One region of the Halomonas sp. PA16-9 genome, then DNA from elsewhere that is predicted to be linked to it. Evidence: predicted binding sites of a transcription regulator. Region 1 holds the regulator's gene; the other holds the start of a gene.
What was found. Region 1 encodes FNR, which switches genes on or off when oxygen is low (the NO sensors DNR and NnrR bind a similar motif). Its sites were predicted from a motif close to TTGATNTANATCAA; they were not measured.
Positions count from the first base shown of each region.

Region 2: a site for FNR is predicted at 3,193-3,206, ahead of FDY98_RS17295 (cytochrome ubiquinol oxidase subunit I). Genes of this name have one in related genera too.

Region 1 is NZ_CP040452.1:57,114-62,721, reverse strand. It holds partial or broken gene FDY98_RS16765 (DUF294 nucleotidyltransferase-like domain-containing protein) at 1-832, shown strand, start outside; gene FDY98_RS16760 (DNA polymerase III subunit epsilon) at 838-1,491, shown strand; gene ttcA (tRNA 2-thiocytidine(32) synthetase TtcA) at 1,752-2,672, shown strand; gene fnr (fumarate/nitrate reduction transcriptional regulator Fnr) at 2,665-3,411, opposite strand; gene hemN (oxygen-independent coproporphyrinogen III oxidase) at 3,496-4,929, opposite strand; partial or broken gene FDY98_RS16740 (sulfite exporter TauE/SafE family protein) at 5,008-5,608, opposite strand, start outside.
Region 2 is NZ_CP040452.1:179,245-184,852, forward strand. It holds gene FDY98_RS28460 (hypothetical protein) at 1-250, opposite strand, end outside; gene cydX (cytochrome bd-I oxidase subunit CydX) at 234-353, opposite strand; gene cydB (cytochrome d ubiquinol oxidase subunit II) at 366-1,505, opposite strand; gene FDY98_RS17295 (cytochrome ubiquinol oxidase subunit I) at 1,505-3,076, opposite strand; partial or broken gene polA (DNA polymerase I) at 3,313-5,608, opposite strand, start outside.

The DNA.
Region 1 (5,608 bases):
GCAGAGCTGCATGATGGTGATGGGCAGCGAAGGGCGCGGTGAGCAGATTCTAAAAACGGATCAGGATAACGGCTTGATTCTTGCCGATGAAACCCAGTGGCCTGATCTTGCCAGCCATATGCAAACGCTCACCGATACCCTGATTCAGCTTGGTTACCCGCCGTGCCCCGGCAACATTATGGTGTCTAACCCGAGTGGGTGGCCACGGTATCCCAATGGAAAGGTAATATTGCCAAGTGGGCCAGGGAGCGTGATGGCGATAGCCTGATGAAGCTGGCCATTATGCTCGATGCTCATGGCGTGGCGGGCAACCCGAGCTTGCTTGAGAGCGTGCGCGATGAGCTGTTTGAACGCTGCTCGGGCGATGAGCTGCTGCTTTCCTATTTTGCCCGCACGGCGCTGCGCTTTTCGACGCCGCTGACGCTGTTTGGTTCGCTGAAAAAGCTCAGCACGGTATCGATATCAAGAAAGGCGGTATTTTCCCTATCGTGCACGGTGTGCGCACCATGGCGCTTGAGCGGCGCATCAAAGCCACCTCGACGTTTGATCGCTTGGATGCCCTGGTTACTGACGGCCGGTTGGATCGCCGTTTTGCCGATGACCTGGGCGAAGCGTTGGCGCTCTTTTCTGAGCTGCGCCTCAAGCAGCAGCTAAGTACGCTGGAAACTTCTGCGGATGCGAAAGAAACTAACGCCCAAAGCAGCAGACGCGCTAACCGTGTCGTGGTGCAGAACCTCTCTTCCCTGGAGCGCGACTACTGCGCGAAGCGATGCATATTGTCAAAGACTTTAAGCAGCGGCTTTCCCACCGTTACCATTTGGAGTATTCGTGAGCGGAATGCGGCTGTTAGATCGACATGTGACGCTATTTAGCGGCTCGCTGCGCACCTTGTTAAGGCGTGAAAGTGACCGGCGTCGTTGTGCAGATTCCCCCTATGCCTGGCTGTTTCAGCCCTATATGGGCGAAGAGCTGGTGGCGCTCGCCTGCACAGCAACGCCCACGCAATCATCACCTGTGATCAGCGTGGCGGCAGTGGTGCTGAGCCATCAGCAGGTGCATACCAGTCGTGCTTTTGTGATCACCCTTGGTAGCGCAAAGCAGCCCGAGAGCGCAACGCTGCGCCGTCATCACTTGCTGTGCGAGGCGGGGGAGATACTGCCACCAAATAGTGATAACTTGAGCGCGCTAGTAGAATTTATCGGCAATCGGCCCATCGTTGGCTGGCAGTTAGAGAAGCGCATTGGAGCATTGAATGCACTACTCAGTAAGCGGCTGAATTTTGCCCTGCCCAACGCCCAGGTCGATGTGGCAAAACTGCATCAGCGCCAACTGCGCCGTTTGCACCCGGAGGTCGAAGCGCCCAGCAGCTTCGCCCAGGCGTTGGCATGCTGGCAAGTACCCGTCATGGGCATGCAGAGTGTGCTTGGAGAGGCCACCGCCAGCGCACTGCTGTATATGCGCCTGCAGCGTATTATGGCGCAGGTGGCATAGTAGTCTCTTTCGTCGTGGCGAGGACAGCTTTCCGCGAGGGCGCTGTGAACCCCTCCCTGGGCGCTACTTTTGTCATCCATGACAAAAGACCCTCGCTCCAAGCTGCCCTCGCACCGAGGTATGGTGCAGCGGTCAAAATAGTCACTTCCAATTGCGATATCTTGTGTGGCTACGTCTGATTAGTTGGGTCAGGCGGTGAGTGTTGTTAGAATAGTTATTACTTTTTTCTCACGCCTTCTACCCTCGGCAGTGCTTATACCATGCAAACTCTTGATCACTTTGATCCTGCTCACCTTGATACGGTTGGAGCCACCCCAGCTGACGCTGAGCACGACCAGCCTGAGCTGGCTGATGCGAAGCAGAAGCGTGAATTTAACAAGCTGCAAAAGCGTCTGCGCCGAGAAGTGGGCAATGCGATCATTGATTATCAAATGATCAATGAAGGTGATCGCGTAATGGTCTGCCTCTCCGGTGGAAAGGACAGCTACACGATGCTGGAGATTTTGCGCAATTTGCAGCGCAATGCGCCGGTCAATTTTTCGCTGGTAGCGGTCAATCTGGATCAAAAACAGCCGGGTTTTCCCGAGCACGTATTGCCTGCGTATCTGGATAAGCAGGGCGTGGAGTACCACATTGTCGAGCGCGATACTTACTCGGTGGTAAAAGAGAAAACCCCGGAAGGTAAAACCACCTGCGCGCTTTGTTCACGGCTGCGGCGCGGCTCGTTGTATGGCTTTGCCGAAGAGATTGGCGCCAATAAGATAGCCCTGGGCCATCACCGGGAAGATATTCTCGAAACACTGTTTCTCAATATGTTCTTTGGCGGCAACCTGAAAGCGATGCCGCCAAAGCTGCTATCCGATGATGGGAAGAATATCGTTATTCGGCCGTTGGCCTACTGCAAAGAGGCTGATATCGCCGAGTTTTCGCGGCTGATGGCGTTTCCGATTATTCCCTGCAACCTGTGCGGTTCACAGCCTAATATGCAGCGTCAGGTGGTCAAAGAGATGCTCGCCGAGTGGGACAAAAAGTTTCCTGGCCGCCTGGAGAGCATGTTCAAGGCTGTCACCAACATTGCCCCTTCCCAGTTGGCCGACCGCAGCCTGTTCGATTTTGAAGGCCTTGAGGCCAAGCAAGCAGAGCTACTGGCGGGGCGTATCCAAGCCTTTAACGTCAGCTAACTGTTTGCTCTTCCTCTTCGGCGAGGGTAATCAAGCGCGGCATATCGAGAATGTTGACCTCTCGCCCGGAGACCGCCACCACGCTCTGCTGCTGAAAGCGGCTTAGTATGCGGCTGACCGTTTCCACCGCTAAGCCCAGGTAGTTGCCGATATCAGCCCTGGGCATTGAGAGGCGAAAGCTGTAAGGCGAGTAGCCCCGGCGACGAAAACGATCCGAGAGGGTAATCAAAAAACTTGCTAGCCGCTGATCGGCGGTTTTACGCGAAAGTAGCCGCATCATACGCCGGTCATCGCGCAACTCTTTGCTCATGCTACGATAAAGCTGGCCACGCAGTTCGGGTAGCTCCTCCGAGAGTAAGTCCAGGCGGTCAAAAGGAATCTCGCAGACGGTGGTCGTTTCCAGGGCGATAACGCTACCGGGGTAATGCTCTTCGTCAATGCCATCCAACCCCACCAATTCACTGGGCAGGTAGAAATTGGTCAACTGCTCGCTGCCGTTACCTTCGGCGGTGATCTGTTTCAAACTGCCCGAACGGACTGCGTAAACGCTGGTAAAGGTGTCGCCCTGACGAAACAGCGGTTCGCCTTTTTTCAGCGGCGCGCGACGACGAATAATGGCGTCGAACTGCCCCACGTCGTCCAGCTCAAGGGCAAGTGGCAGGCACAGTGAGCTCAAACTGCAGGTTTGGCAGCGAGCTTCATGGAGTAGCGAGCGCCGACGGCTCATGGGTTCCAACATGCTTTGCTCCTTGAGAGGGTCCCGCTTATCAATTAGAAAATCCTTACTTATTATAGTCGCTTTAGCATGCCTGCAATAAGGTGATTAAACAATCTTAGAATACTGTTGTCCCGTTTGCCCGGAAAGATGGGTATCAAACGCCATTGCTATATGGCGAATCAGCAGCCGCCCCGTCGGCGTGGCGTTAAGCTGATCACCGCGGCGGGTCAGCAGGCCATCCTGTTCGGCGCTCTGCAGGCGCTCAAGCGCTGGCGCAAAGTAGCGGGGGGCATCGATGTTCCAGCGTTGACTAACGGCGGCCAGGTCAATGCCCATATCGCACATCAGCCGCTCAATCACGTCCCGCCGGATCAGGTCGTCATCACTTAAGCGTATGCCACGCACGGTGGCAAGCTGCCCCTGATCCAGCGTCGCTTCGTAGCTTGCCAGATCGCTCGGGTTCTGCGCATAGACGTCATCAATGCGCGAAATCGCCGATACGCCAAGCCCGATTAAGTCGCACTGAGCATGGCTGGAGTAGCCCTGGAAGTTGCGCTGCAGCGAGCCTTCGCGCTGGGCAATAGCCAGGCTATCGTCAGGGCGGGCAAAGTGATCCATACCGATATGCACATAGCCAGCTGCGGTGAGCATTTCGATGGTGGTGCGCAGAATCGCTAGCTTCTCTTCTCCGCCTGGCAAGTCATCGACATTAATGCGCCGCTGCGGGGCAAAACGCTCGGGCATATGCGCGTAATTAAACACAGAAAGGCGCGCCGGGTTGAGCTCGATCACCTGGCGTAGGGTGTTGGCAAAGCTCTTTTCAGTCTGAAATGGCAAGCCATAAATTAGGTCGAGATTGAGCGAGCGAAAGCCCAGGCGATGCGCCTCCTCCATCAGCGTTTCGGTAAGTACCCGAGGCTGAATACGGTTAATCGCTTTCTGCACCAGCGGGCTTAAATCCTGCACGCCCAGGCTGATGCGATTAAAGCCGAGGGATTCGAGATGGCGCAGCGTAAACACATCCGCTTCGCGAGGATCTATTTCAATTGCGTAATCGCGATCAGCAGACGATGAAAGACCAAAACGTGCATCCAGTCGATCAATCAGGTCGCCCATCTGGTTCAAACTGAGAAATGTCGGCGTGCCGCCGCCCCAATGCAACTGCTCCACCGGTCGTGATGTATCCAAGTGGCGTGCGGTCAGCACCATTTCACGGTCAAGCCGGGCTATATAGGGCTCGGCAAGGGCAGTGTTTTTGGTAGCGATTTTATTACACGCGCAGTAAAAGCAGATCTTGCGGCAGAAGGGCACATGAACGTACAGAGAGAGCGGACGCTTACTGGCATTGCTGCGCTCCAATGCCTGGGTCAGGTCGCCAGGGGTAAATTGGTCGTGAAACGACAGCGCCGTGGGGTAGGAGGTGTAGCGTGGGCCGTTGGTGTCGTAGCGACGCAGTAACGCTTCGTCCCACACCGGCTGCATAGGGGCTGCGGCAGCAGCGGGTGCAAGAGGCAAGGCAGCAGGGGTATGAACGGGCATGAAGGGGCGCTCCGACGTTAGGAAATGCCGCTAGCCTAACCCGTGGTTAGGAGGTAAATGTTGAGCCACGTCATGCTATTAGAGGTTGTGTACCGAAAGCGTCCACAGTTGCCACAGTGCAAAAGCGATAATTGTCAGCGCTGCCACGCTGCGGGTCGCGGGGTGACGTATCAAATGGCTGAGCTGGCGGGCAGCCAGGCCAGTGGCAAGCAGCGCAGGTAGGGTGCCAAGCCCAAAGGCGCCCATGAGTAGAGCGCCCTGAAGCGGGTCGGCAATCGCTAAGCTCCAGGCCAACATGGAGTAGACCAACCCGCAGGGGAGCCAGCCCCAGAGCGCTCCCAGGGCGAAGGCTTGGGGAATATGCACTACGGGCATCAAGCGACGCCCCACGGGTTCGATAAAGCGCCATAGTCGCCGGCCAACGGCCTCAATTTTGAGCAGCCCTTTCCACCAGTTGGCGATATACAGTGCCATTAAGATCAGCATCAGCGCGGCAAATATCTGCAGCAGCAGGCGTGCCGTAGCAGAAAGGGAAAACAGCGTGCCTAGCAGCGCCACCAGCGCGCCTGCGCTCATATAGCTAATAATACGGCCTGCGTTATAGCTGAGCAGCAGGCCCCCCATGCGTGCCGGGTGGCGCATGCTAGGGGTACTGCAAAGGTGAGCGCACTCATAATGC
Region 2 (5,608 bases), 120 kb from region 1:
GGAGAAAAGGGCGTAGCACCATGCAAATGGCCAGCCCTGCTAGCCAAACCGTCGGATGGCCCGGCGACTCCCTACCCTGCCAAAGCAGTAACCAATGGTGAAAAATAGTGGCCAACAGCCAACTCTGGGCAATCAGCAATACCACGCCGATCATCGCTAGCAGCGTGGCGCCCCGCAACCACCAGCGTTGTGGGGCAAGGCAGCGGTTCAGCCGCTGCCGCGGGTCATTGGCTTCAGTCGCTCCGCTCATGCTCGGATTCGCCTTCATAGCCATTCACTTCAAGCCACATGGCGTTAAGAATGCTGACGGTGGCCGCCAGCGTGACACCCAAAATCCAGGCGAAATACCACATACGATACCCTCCTCAGTAAAGCGCTTTGTCGTTATCACGAATAAACTGCTCGTTCAGGCGTCCACGCATGACCCAGTAACTCCAGGCGGTATACAGCAGCACCAACGGCACGAAAACACACACCACCACAAACATGATCTTGAGCGTCAACTCGCTCGCCGTGGCATCCCACATGGTCAGACTATGGTTGGGGTTCAGCGACGACGGCATCACGAAGGGAAACATCGTAACGCCCGTTGTGACCACCACCATCGCCATGGCGACAGCCGAACTGGTAAATGCCAGCGCATGGCGTCCCAGCTTCATGGTCAGCGCGCAGAGCACAAAACCTAAGACGCCCAGTATTGGCAGTAGCCACAACAGCGGGAAGCGGCTGTAGTTGGTCATCCAGCCGCCAGCACTGACCGCCACGATTTTACCGGTAGTATCGTTGTACCCTTGGGTGTCGATTACGCTAGTCACTTGGTAGCCATCAACGCCCAGGAGCAGCCACACCCCACCCAGCACGAACAGTGCCGCGCATATCAGTGCTGTCAGGCTGCCGATGGCCGCACTACGGCTGCGCAGTTCGCCCTCGGTTTTAAGCTGCAACCAAGCCGCTCCGTGAGTGACGAACATCAGCAGGCTCAACAGCCCGGCCAATAGCGCAAAGGGGTTCAATAGGCCCAGCAAGCCGCCCTGATACTCCAGGCGCAGATAGTCATCGAACTGGAAGGGGACGCCTTGCAAGAGATTGCCAAAAGCGACACCAAAGATCAGCGCGGGAACGGCGGAGCCGATCGTCAACCCCCAATCCCAACGACGGCGCCATGTGGGATTTTCCAACTTGGAGCGATAATCGAACGCCAGGGGGCGAAGAAAAAGCGCAAATAGCGTCAGCATCAAGGCGAGATAGAAGCCATTGAAGGCTGTTGCGTAAACCGGAGGCCAAGCAGCAAACAGTGCGCCCCCTGCGGTGACCAGCCAGACCTGATTACCGTCCCAATGAGGCGCCATGGAGTTGATCATCACCCGGCGCTCCTCATCGCCGCGCCCGACCACGTTGAGCAAGGCGGCAACGCCCATATCAAAACCATCGGTGACCGCGAAGCCCACCAATAGCACGCCGATCAGCACCCACCAGACAAACCTAAGGGTTTCGTAGTCCATCATCATGCCTCCCGTGCTGGGGTTGAAATTGGATAGTCAGACTCAGCGTCATCATCCAGATAACCGCTACCGGAGGGCCCTTTGCGGGCAAAGTGTTGCATCAGCCACATTTCGATGATGACGAAGGTGGTGTAGAGGACGCCAATAGAAATCAGGGTAAACAGCACCTGCTCAGCCGTCAGGCTGGAAATGGCCAAGTGAACCGGCAGTATCTCGCCGATTGCCCACGGCTGACGCCCATATTCGGCCACGAACCAGCCCGCCTCACAGGCAATCCAAGGCAGCGGTAGGCTGAACAGCGCGAAGCGAAGTAGCCACCGGGACTTCTCTGGCTGACGACGTACGCTATGCCAGAAGGCCAGCGCAAACAGCAACAGCATGCTAAAGCCCGCGGCGACCATGGCCCGAAAAGACCAGAAAAGCGGCCAAACCTTGGGAATCGACGCTTCAACGGCTTGATCAATTTCGGCTGTGGTCGCATTGGCTACATCGTCGCTATAGGCACTGAGCAGTAGCCCATAACCAAGATCGCTGCGTACTTCCTCGAACCGAGCCATATCCCCTTCGCGCTCTTCATCACTGCGCAGGCGCTGCATGAGAGCGTAAGCCTCCTGGCCATTGACGATGCGCTCGCGGTGCTCTTCCTTAAGCTCTCGAATACCCATCACTTCGGTATTCAGCGAGCGCGTGGCGATCAAGCCCATCACACCAGGTATGCGGATGGCAAAGTCGGTGTGCTGTTCCGCCTCGTTGGGGAGCCCAAATAGCGTGAAAGCCGCAGGTGCGGGATGGGTTTGCCACTCTGCTTCGATGGCGGCCAGCTTGACCTTCTGCACATCCCCCAGCTCATAGCCAGACTCATCGCCCAGTACAATGACCGATAGCGCGCTGGCCAACCCGAAGGCAGAAGCAATCGCAAAGCTGCGCCGCGCAAAGGCAATCTCACGCCCCTTGAGCAGGTACCAGCTTGAAATCGCCAACACGAAAATCGCCCCGGTGACGTACCCCGCTGACACGGTATGCACAAATTTGACTTGGGCGACGGGGTTGAGCAGCACCTCTGCAAAGCTGACCAACTCCATACGCATGGTGGCTAGGTTGAGCTCCGACCCTACGGGGTGCTGCATCCAGCCATTGGCTACCAGAATCCACAGGGCTGACATATTGGTCGCCAAGGCCATGAGCCAGGTAACCGCCAGGTGCTTCTCTTTTGACAGGCGATCCCAGCCGAAGAAGAATAGCCCGACCAGCGTCGACTCAAGGAAGAACGCCATCAAGGCTTCTATCGCCAGGGGCGCTCCGAAAATATCGCCGACATAGTGAGAGTAGTACGACCAGTTAGTGCCGAACTGGAACTCCATGGCGATACCGGTCGTTACCCCTAACGCAAAGTTAATACCAAACAGCTTGCCCCAGAATTTGGTCATCTGACGATAAATGGTTTTACCGGTCATGACATAGACCGACTCCATGATCGCCAGAAGTATCGACAGCCCTAGCGTTAAGGGTACAAACAGGAAATGCACCATCGCCGTAAAGGCGAACTGCAACCTGGATAATTCAACAATGTCCATGAGTGACTCCCGATGGATAGCTTAAACACACCTTTCGCCCCACCGGGAAACCACAGACAGGTGCTAACCCAGGCAAAGCGATGTGTATAGGCTATTCCTCCACCCGAGCCAACAATTTGATCTTGATCAATTCCTTACTTAAGCATTGCACTGTTGCGACAATATGCCATCCACCCCCTTCCTCATTCAGAGACGCAGGCGTAAACGAACGAGGCTTGCGGTGTTGGTAGTAGGCATTAGTGCGCCTCATCCCAATTGGCACCGCTCTCCGCTTCTACAATCAGCGGTACTTTTAGCTCAGCTGCGCCCTGCATACGCTTTTGTACCTGCTCGATAAAGGCCTCGACCTGCTTCTCGGCGACTTCAAACACCAGTTCATCGTGCACCTGCATCACCATCAGCGCATCGAACTCGCCTTCCGCTAGCCACGCATCCACATTGATCATCGCCTGCTTGATAATATCGGCGGCAGTGCCCTGCATCGGCGCGTTAATCGCGGTGCGCTCAGCGCCTTGGCGGCGGTTGCGGTTTTGCGACTGAATTTCCGGTAGGTAGAGCCGCCGACCCAGCACGGTTTCGACAAAGCCATCTTCAGCTGCCTGGGAGCGAATACGCTCCATATAGCGGGCCACGCCGGGATAGCGGTCAAAGTAACGATCAATGTAGGTTTGCGCCTGGTTGCGCTCGATATGCAACTGACGCGACAACCCCCAGGCACTCATGCCGTAGATCAAGCCGAAGTTAATCGCTTTGGCGCTGCGGCGCTGATCGCCAGAGACCTTCTCAAGAGAGGTGCCGAAGACTTCTGCCGCCGTGGCGGTGTGAATATCACGCCCTTCGGCAAACGCTTCCAGCAGCCCTTTATCTTCAGATAAATGCGCCATAATGCGCAGCTCAATTTGCGAGTAATCGGCGGCGACAATACGGTAGCCAGGGCGGGCAATAAATGCCTGACGAATTTTGCGCCCCTCTTCGGTACGGATGGGAATGTTTTGTAAGTTGGGATCCGACGACGACAGTCGCCCGGTCGCAGTGACCGCCTGATGATAGCTGGTGTGTACCCGGCCAGTGGCTTTATTGAGCAGACGCGGTAGCTTATCGGTGTAGGTGGACTTCAGCTTGGCCAGCCCCCGGTGCTGCATAATCACCTTGGGCAGCGGGTAATCCAGCGCCAACTCTTCCAGCACACCTTCCGCGGTAGAAGGTGCGCCTTTAGGGGTTTTCTTGAGCACCGGAATTTTCTGCTCTTCAAACAGAATCTGCCCTAACTGCTTGGGTGAGCCGAGATTAAATTCGCGCCCGGCCAGTTCAAACGCCTCGCGTTCTAATTCGCCAATGCGCTGCTCTAACTGTTGGCTCTGTTTGTGCAGTAGCTCAGCATCCACGGCGACACCGTTGCGCTCGATGCGCGAGAGCACTTTGATCAGCGGCAGCTCGATATGATCCAGCACTTCCGCCAGGCGCCCTTCGTTTTCGACCATGGGGCGAAGCGTTTGCTGCAGCCTTAGTGTGATATCGACATCTTCACAGGCGTAAGGCGCAGCCTGCTCCAGGGCAATCTGATTAAACGTCAACTGCTTGGCGCCCTTACCGGCAATCTCTTCAAAGGTGATGGTCTTTTCACCCAGATACTTGAGCGCCAGCGAATCCATATCGTGGCGGGTGGCGGTGGAGTTGAGCACATAGGAGGCCAGCATGGTGTCGGCAAAAGGGCCTGCCACGGAAATCGCATAGTTGGCTAGCACCGAAATATCGTACTTGAGGTTTTGACCAATCTTGGTTTTGGTCGGGTCTTCCAGCAGCGGTTTTAGCGCCGCCAGGACCGCCTTGCGGTCAAGCTGCTGTGGAGCATCCAGATAGTCGTGGGCAAGCGGAATATAGGCCGCCTCACCCACTTCCAGCGACAAGCCAACGCCAACAATTTCCGCATCCATGTAATTAAGGCTGGTGGTTTCCAGATCGAAACAGAAGCGCTCGGCGTTTTGCAGCCGATCCAGCCAGCGCTCGAAGTCTGCCTGTTCGAGGATGACCTGATCTTCACGAACAGAGGCTTGCACAGAAGTGCTCGCCCCCTCGGACTCGCTACCACCTTCTTCAGCGCTTACGGGCGCAGGCTCGCCGCCTTTAACGTCATCCACGCCTTCGTCTTTGCCTTCCAGCAGCTCGCCCAGCCACTGGCGGAATTCCATCTCTTTATACAGGGTGACCAGCGCTTCGCGATCCGGATGGGCAATATCCAAATCATCCAAGCCCACCGGCAACTCGCAGTCGACTTTAATGGTGGCCAGCTGATAGGAGAGAAACGCCTGATCGCGATGCTCTTCAAGCTTCTTGGGCAGAGTTTTGGCGCCCCGGAAAGTGAGCGTTTTCACTCGTTCTAAGTCGCCATAAATGGTCTCCAGCCCACCGCCCATGCCTTGCAGCAGGCCAATAGCGGTCTTCTCACCCACGCCGGGCACACCGGGAATGTTATCGACCTTGTCACCCATCAGAGCGAGAAAATCGATAATCAATGCGGGCGGCAGGCCGAAT